2 regions of the Paenibacillus sp. AD87 genome follow, and region 2 is predicted to be linked to the other one. Evidence: a T-box and tRNA genes for the amino acid it is inferred to sense, from the RefSeq annotation. Region 2 holds a T-box; the other holds one or more tRNA genes.
What was found. The T-box of region 2 lies ahead of tyrS (tyrosine--tRNA ligase). A T-box ahead of a tRNA ligase gene usually reads a tRNA of that ligase, here a tRNA-Tyr.

Region 1 (3,269 bases), on a different contig from region 2:
CGCATGGAAGGGCCATCGCTCAACGGATAAAAGCTACCCTGGGGATAACAGGCTTATCTCCCCAAGAGTCCACATCGACGGGGAGGTTTGGCACCTCGATGTCGGCTCATCGCATCCTGGGGCTGAAGTAGGTCCCAAGGGTTGGGCTGTTCGCCCATTAAAGCGGTACGCGAGCTGGGTTCAGAACGTCGTGAGACAGTTCGGTCCCTATCTGTCGTGGGCGTAGGAAATTTGAGAGGAGCTGTCCTTAGTACGAGAGGACCGGGATGGACGTACCGCTGGTGTACCAGTTGTTCCGCCAGGAGCACCGCTGGGTAGCTATGTACGGAAGGGATAAGCGCTGAAAGCATCTAAGCGTGAAGCCCCCCTCAAGATGAGATTTCCCAGTATGTAAGACCCCTTGAAGACGACGAGGTAGATAGGCTGGGGGTGGAAGTGCAGCAATGCATGGAGCTGACCAGTACTAATCGGTCGAGGGCTTATCCAAATATGCAAGTTATAAATCGCACATTTCGTTTCGGATCTAGTTTTCAGAGAATGATCTCTGAATGTAAGCTAAGCTATGCGTTTGGTGGCGATGGCGGAGGGGTTCCACACGTACCCATCCCGAACACGACCGTTAAGCCCTCTAGCGCCGATGGTACTTGGACCGCAGGGTCCTGGGAGAGTAGGACGCCGCCAAGCGAAACCCCTTTGGGGTATTTTTTTTCGATTTTTCATAGGGGCCCTTAGCTCAGTTGGTTAGAGCGCACCTCTGATAAGGGTGAGGCCGGTGGTTCGAGTCCACCAGGGCCCATAGTAATACCAGATATACTAAAGTGTATGGGGCCATAGCTCAGCTGGGAGAGCGCCTGCCTTGCAAGCAGGAGGTCAGCGGTTCGATCCCGCTTGGCTCCACCATTCCCTGATAGCTCAGTTGGTAGAGCACTCGACTGTTAATCGAGTTGTCACAGGTTCGAGTCCTGTTCGGGGAGCCATTAAGGCCCGTTGGTCAAGGGGTTAAGACACCTCCCTTTCACGGAGGTAACAGGGGTTCGAATCCCCTACGGGTCATAGCTATATTTATTAGCTTAAAATGGGATGAGAATCCCAAAGGTTCGTCGGAGGATAAACTTCGTTAGCAATGGCTTCGCAGTCTCGAACGAAGTGAGAGTATCCCCTACGGGTCATATTTACATGGAGGCTTAGCTCAGCTGGGAGAGCATCTGCCTTACAAGCAGAGGGTCGGGGGTTCGATCCCCTCAGCCTCCACCATATAGTATCTAAATAACGACGCGGGGTGGAGCAGCCCGGTAGCTCGTCGGGCTCATAACCCGAAGGCCGCAGGTTCAAATCCTGCCCCCGCAATTATACTTTCTTTCAAGAAAGTGATCTGGAACCGTGGTGTAGTTGGCCTAACATGCCTGCCTGTCACGCAGGAGATCGCGGGTTCGAATCCCGTCGGTTCCGCCATGTTAATCTTTACATGAGGAAGTTGTTCACTTAATCTGCAATATGGCACCGAACGCCCTAGATAAAGTGTAACGTTCCAAGATTAAACTTTATCGTGGCTCGGTAGCTCAGTCGGTAGAGCAGAGGACTGAAAATCCTCGTGTCGGCGGTTCGATTCCGTCCCGAGCCACCATTTATCACAACTTAATATGCCGGTGTAGCTCAACTGGTAGAGCAACTGACTTGTAATCAGTAGGTTGGGGGTTCAAGTCCTCTCGCCGGCACCATGTAATCCTGGAGGATTAGCGAAGCGGCCAAACGCATCAGACTGTAAATCTGCTCCCGTACGGGTTCGGTGGTTCGAATCCATCATCCTCCACCAGTTTTTCGAGTCATTAGCTCAGTTGGTAGAGCACCTGACTTTTAATCAGGGTGTCGAAGGTTCGAGCCCTTCATGACTCACCATTATATGCGCGTGTGGCGGAATTGGCAGACGCACTAGACTTAGGATCTAGCGTCTTTGACGTGGGGGTTCAAGTCCCTCCACGCGCATCCCTTATATGCGGAAGTGGCTCAGCGGTAGAGCATCGCCTTGCCAAGGCGAGGGTCGCGGGTTCGATTCCCGTCTTCCGCTCCAATATTTTGCGCCCTTAGCTCAGCTGGATAGAGCGTTTGACTACGAATCAAAAGGCCGGGAGTTCGAATCTCTCAGGGCGCGCCATTTATAACTTCATATGCCGGCGTGGCGGAATGGCAGACGCGCTCGACTCAAAATCGAGTGGGAAACCGTGGAGGTTCGAGTCCTCTCGCCGGTATAGATAACGGGATGTAGCTCAGCTTGGTAGAGCACCTGGTTTGGGACCAGGGGGTCGCATGTTCAAATCGTGTCATCCCGATTTTTACATGCGGGTGTAGTTCAATGGTAGAACTTTAGCCTTCCAAGCTAATAGCGTGGGTTCGATTCCCATCACCCGCTTTATAGAAATACAAAAAAGAGATGGTTTCTGCCATCTCTTTTTTGTATTTTTTTAACGTTTTCATCGCTCTCCGAACATTCACTCCAATACTATTAATTTACCGGATCATAGCTTTATTAACAGTGGGATAATACACAATACCACATTGATAAAGCTATGTTTATTTGCCGTTTTGTAAAACGCTTACAAAAATATCTTGCCTAATCCTTCAGCCTGTAATACTATATCAATTAAGCGCTTAACCTTCAGGGGTAAGGCGCTTAAACTTAACTTAGATTAAGCGCTTAACCCGTGAAGGGAAGGGAGATGATTTTTCCATGACAACCATTAGACTGACGATGGCTCAGGCACTGCTCCGATATCTGGACCAGCAATATATTTCCGTTGATGGGGTGGAAACCAAGTTTGTGAAAGGTGTTATCGGCATTTTCGGTCACGGCAACGTAACTGGTATTGGAGAGGCGCTGGAGCGTAGTTCTGGAAGTCTGACGTATATGCAGGGTAAAAATGAACAAGGCATGGTACATACGGCAGCGGCCTATGCCAAGCAGAAGAACCGTAGACAGATTTATGCCTGCACAACATCCATCGGACCAGGAGCGCTGAACATGATTACCGCAGCGGCAACGGCAACGGTCAATCGTATTCCCGTTTTACTGCTTCCAGGTGATAACTTTGCTACGCGTGAACCAGATCCCGTGCTGCAACAACTGGAGGTAAGCGGCGATTATACTATTTCAGCCACTGATCCGTTCAAAGCGGTCAGCAAATACTGGGATCGCATCGTGCGTCCTGAACAGCTGATGATTGCTGCCACGCAGGCGATGCGCGTGTTGATGGACCCGGCGGAGACGGGCGCGG
Region 2 (3,269 bases):
TCAGTATCTGGTCGAATCCAACATGATTGAAGCGATCCTGCGCTACCTGCACAGTGAATACGACATTCGGGCTTACCGTGAGAATGTAAGACTGGATCTGGATGAAGAGATCACAGCGATTGTGAATCAATAAATGAATAACTAATAAGCCATTTGCGGATGGAATATAAAAAGGACTGTCTCCATGATGTCATTGACATGATTGGAGACGGTCCTTTTTTTGTGTTCCTTGGGAAGATGAAACCTTTGCATCTACCTTCCCAAGATTCATAATGTAATCTTATGGCTACTTCAATTTCACCAGACTGTAGTTTTTCTTGCCTTTACGGATAATGATGAATTTACCACCGATTGCGTGCTCTGCAGAGACCGTGAATTCCAGTTCCGTAACTTTCTCACCATTCATGGAAATGGCCCCTTTGGTGACATCCTCACGCGCCTGACGTTTGGATGGCTCCAGGCCAAGATCCACGAGCCAGTCTACAATATTTTTTGCTTCACCATCGGTTTCGAAGGTCGGCATTTCTTTAAAGCCCTGCTCGATTTCGTCAGCTGTAAGGGAACGAATGTCTCCGCTGAAGAGTGCTGCGGTAATGCGTTTCGCCTGCTCCAGCATGTCGTCGCCGTGAACAAATTTCGTCATTTCTTCAGCGAGTGCCTTTTGTGCTTCACGCTTGTGGGGCTCCGTTTCTACCTTTTCAGCCAAAGCTTCAATTTCTTCTTTGCTTAGGAATGTGAAGTATTTCAGGTATTTGATTACATCACGGTCATCCGTGTTCGCCCAGAACTGGTAGAATTCGAATGGAGTCGTCTTATTCGCATCAAGCCAGATGGACCCGCCTGCGGATTTACCGAATTTCGTTCCGTCGGATTTGAGCATCAGCGGGATCGTCAGACCGTAAGCTTTAGCTTCTGGCCCTTCTTTTTTACGGATCAGGTCCAGACCGCTTGTAATGTTGCCCCATTGATCGGAACCGCCGATTTGCAGCTGTACATCCTCATGTTGGAACAGGTGCAGGTAATCGAGCGATTGGAGAATCTGGTAGGAGAACTCGGTAAACGAAATTCCATCTTCCAGTCTGCTCGCAACCACATCTTTGGCTAGCATCGTGTTGAGGTTAAAGTTCTTACCGTAGTCACGCAAAAATTCAATCACATTGATTTTGTGTGTCCAGTCGTAGTTATTGACCATACGTACCTGATTGTCGCCATCCGTTACGAAAAGCTTTTTCATTTGTGCAGTCAGAGCATCTACATTGGCTTGGACCTCTTCCAACGTTTGCAGGGAACGTTCCGATTGACGACCACTTGGATCACCAATCGTTCCTGTTGCCCCACCAATTAGAATGACTGGACGGTGCCCAGCGAGTTGGAAACGTTTCAGCATCATGAACGGAATCAAATGTCCGATGTGCATGCTGTCTCCTGTAGGGTCAACTCCGCAATACAATGAAACCGACGTGGTCTCTGTCAGCTCACGCAGACCCTCCGCATCTGTCTGTTGATTAATGGCGTCGCGCCATTCCAGTTCATCAATAATATTCAAAACAAACAACCCCTTCTCTATGCATTGGTATTAGGCCATGATCTACGTTAATTCACAAGGAGCTAAGCCGGGCGAGGCTTTTTTGGACACAAAAAAATCGCCGCCTTGTCTTCAATAGACATAGGGACGATTATCATAACCGTGGTACCACCCAACTTGCACAGACAACAACTCACACGCTGTCCATACCGCTTTCAGCAAAATATCGTTTGCCATTCCGCTTGGCATTACCCAAGTACTCCAGAGTGTAATTCGCAGCCCTTGTATGTATCAGGTTCCATCAACCCCTGACTTTCTGTAACAGGGACAAAGCCGCTACTGCGCTCTATCAACGTAATTCATGTATTCAATTTATAGCCAGTATAGCCGAACGTTAATATCATTGCAAGGCCAAGTATTTAATCTTTATATAGAGCAACAGATGAGTGCCTACGCCAAAGTTTATAAAGACATCATGTTCAACTTCTCGTGGTAATAAGCATAAGCCTTTTTGCAATCTGATCTTCATTGTTCCAAAATTGCTGATCCAGCACATCAAGATGTTGCTCCTCCTCTACTGTTAGAAACTTAGGAATATCCCACAGTTCAGCAAGTCTTTCATCCTCTCCCAAATGCTTAATGCAGCCATATGCTGACTTTATGATGTCCATTACTTGAGTCGCACCAATGGTATGTAATGCCTGCAACGCGTATAGGTATACCTCTTCGCCCCAGTTGCAGAAAAATTGAACAAAACCACCGTTAAAAACGTCCATCTCTAGCAGCCATAAAGCAGCAATTTCCTGTTCATTCGTTGTTAACGCAGCCCAGCCCTGAGCGGATTCATTCTTTTTCCCCACAAAGGTTAACGCATATTCATACCACACATCATTAATATCCTGTTCACTCATGTCAATCACCTCTCTTTTCTTGGTTCCAGCCTCTCCAGATCTTGCCGTTTACCCGTCTGATGCCAATACAAGTAAGGATCTCCAAGCTGTTGGACAGCCTTCTCAACACTTTGGGTCAATTCTTGCGTCACTGCGTTTGTGTAATTCAAGTGTGTCTGTTTATTATCCACACCATATCGTTTCAGCAATTCCACATGCGCTGCCGTAAAAATGATATCCTCCAGCAGCCAGTAGATTACTTCTTCCGTCTGTTCCATTCTTTTTTCCAACATAACCATGCCACGCTCGTATATACGAACTATATATGCATCATTTTCAATCTCTACATATGGAACTCCTTCCCCTTTAAAGCTCTCAAACAAGCGGTTAACATAGTCCTCAATCTGCTGCCTGCGGAAGGATGTCCGCTCAAGCAACTGAAAAAGAGTTTTTGCAATCTCTGTTTTGCTTAGTATGTTGGACATAAAATCTCCTTTTGACATGATAATGAAAAAGCTGCCAATGGCAGCCTCTTCATAACAAGTTTTCAATCAGGTTCCACAGAAAGTCCGGTAGGAGGTATCGCACTGCGTAGGCAGTTCCGCGTACTCAGCTTGTTCGGTAGAATGTGCAAACGGGTTTGAAAGAACAGCAAGAAGTTTCTCCATCACACTAAGATCTCCGTGATTCTCCGCTCGGTCCAGTGCTTCTTCCACCCGATGATTACGAGGAATCACCGCTGGGTTGCTAGTTCTCATCAATTGCTGCGATTCTTCTTTCCCTTCCTGCTGTCTGCCTAATCTTGCCTGGCGACGCTCATTCCACTCCGCAAACTCTGAAGTATCGAATAAAGG

Region 1: it has a tRNA-Tyr gene. The T-box ahead of tyrS (tyrosine--tRNA ligase) is inferred to sense a tRNA for this amino acid. The anticodon was not compared.

What each region holds. Positions count from the first base shown of each region.
Region 1 is NZ_LXQN01000022.1:653,200-656,468, reverse strand. Features, by position in the region: rRNA gene gpAD87_RS31270 (23S ribosomal RNA) at 1-487, shown strand, start outside; rRNA gene rrf (5S ribosomal RNA) at 568-684, shown strand; tRNA gene gpAD87_RS31260 (tRNA-Ile) at 723-796, shown strand; tRNA gene gpAD87_RS31255 (tRNA-Ala) at 825-900, shown strand; tRNA gene gpAD87_RS31250 (tRNA-Asn) at 902-977, shown strand; tRNA gene gpAD87_RS31245 (tRNA-Glu) at 982-1,053, shown strand; tRNA gene gpAD87_RS31240 (tRNA-Val) at 1,179-1,254, shown strand; tRNA gene gpAD87_RS31235 (tRNA-Met) at 1,274-1,347, shown strand; tRNA gene gpAD87_RS31230 (tRNA-Asp) at 1,375-1,452, shown strand; tRNA gene gpAD87_RS31225 (tRNA-Phe) at 1,549-1,624, shown strand; tRNA gene gpAD87_RS31220 (tRNA-Thr) at 1,643-1,718, shown strand; tRNA gene gpAD87_RS31215 (tRNA-Tyr) at 1,728-1,813, shown strand; tRNA gene gpAD87_RS31210 (tRNA-Lys) at 1,821-1,896, shown strand; tRNA gene gpAD87_RS31205 (tRNA-Leu) at 1,903-1,983, shown strand; tRNA gene gpAD87_RS31200 (tRNA-Gly) at 1,994-2,068, shown strand; tRNA gene gpAD87_RS31195 (tRNA-Arg) at 2,076-2,152, shown strand; tRNA gene gpAD87_RS31190 (tRNA-Leu) at 2,168-2,246, shown strand; tRNA gene gpAD87_RS31185 (tRNA-Pro) at 2,254-2,327, shown strand; tRNA gene gpAD87_RS31180 (tRNA-Gly) at 2,337-2,407, shown strand; gene iolD (3D-(3,5/4)-trihydroxycyclohexane-1,2-dione acylhydrolase (decyclizing)) at 2,726-3,269, shown strand, end outside.
Region 2 is NZ_LXQN01000007.1:1,528,342-1,531,610, reverse strand. Features, by position in the region: gene gpAD87_RS07010 (YxcD family protein) at 1-133, shown strand, start outside; gene tyrS (tyrosine--tRNA ligase) at 287-1,546, opposite strand; T-box leader at 1,666-1,887, opposite strand; gene gpAD87_RS07000 (DMP19 family protein) at 2,005-2,436, opposite strand; gene gpAD87_RS06995 (Imm63 family immunity protein) at 2,442-2,900, opposite strand; gene gpAD87_RS06990 (protein adenylyltransferase SelO) at 2,967-3,269, opposite strand, start outside.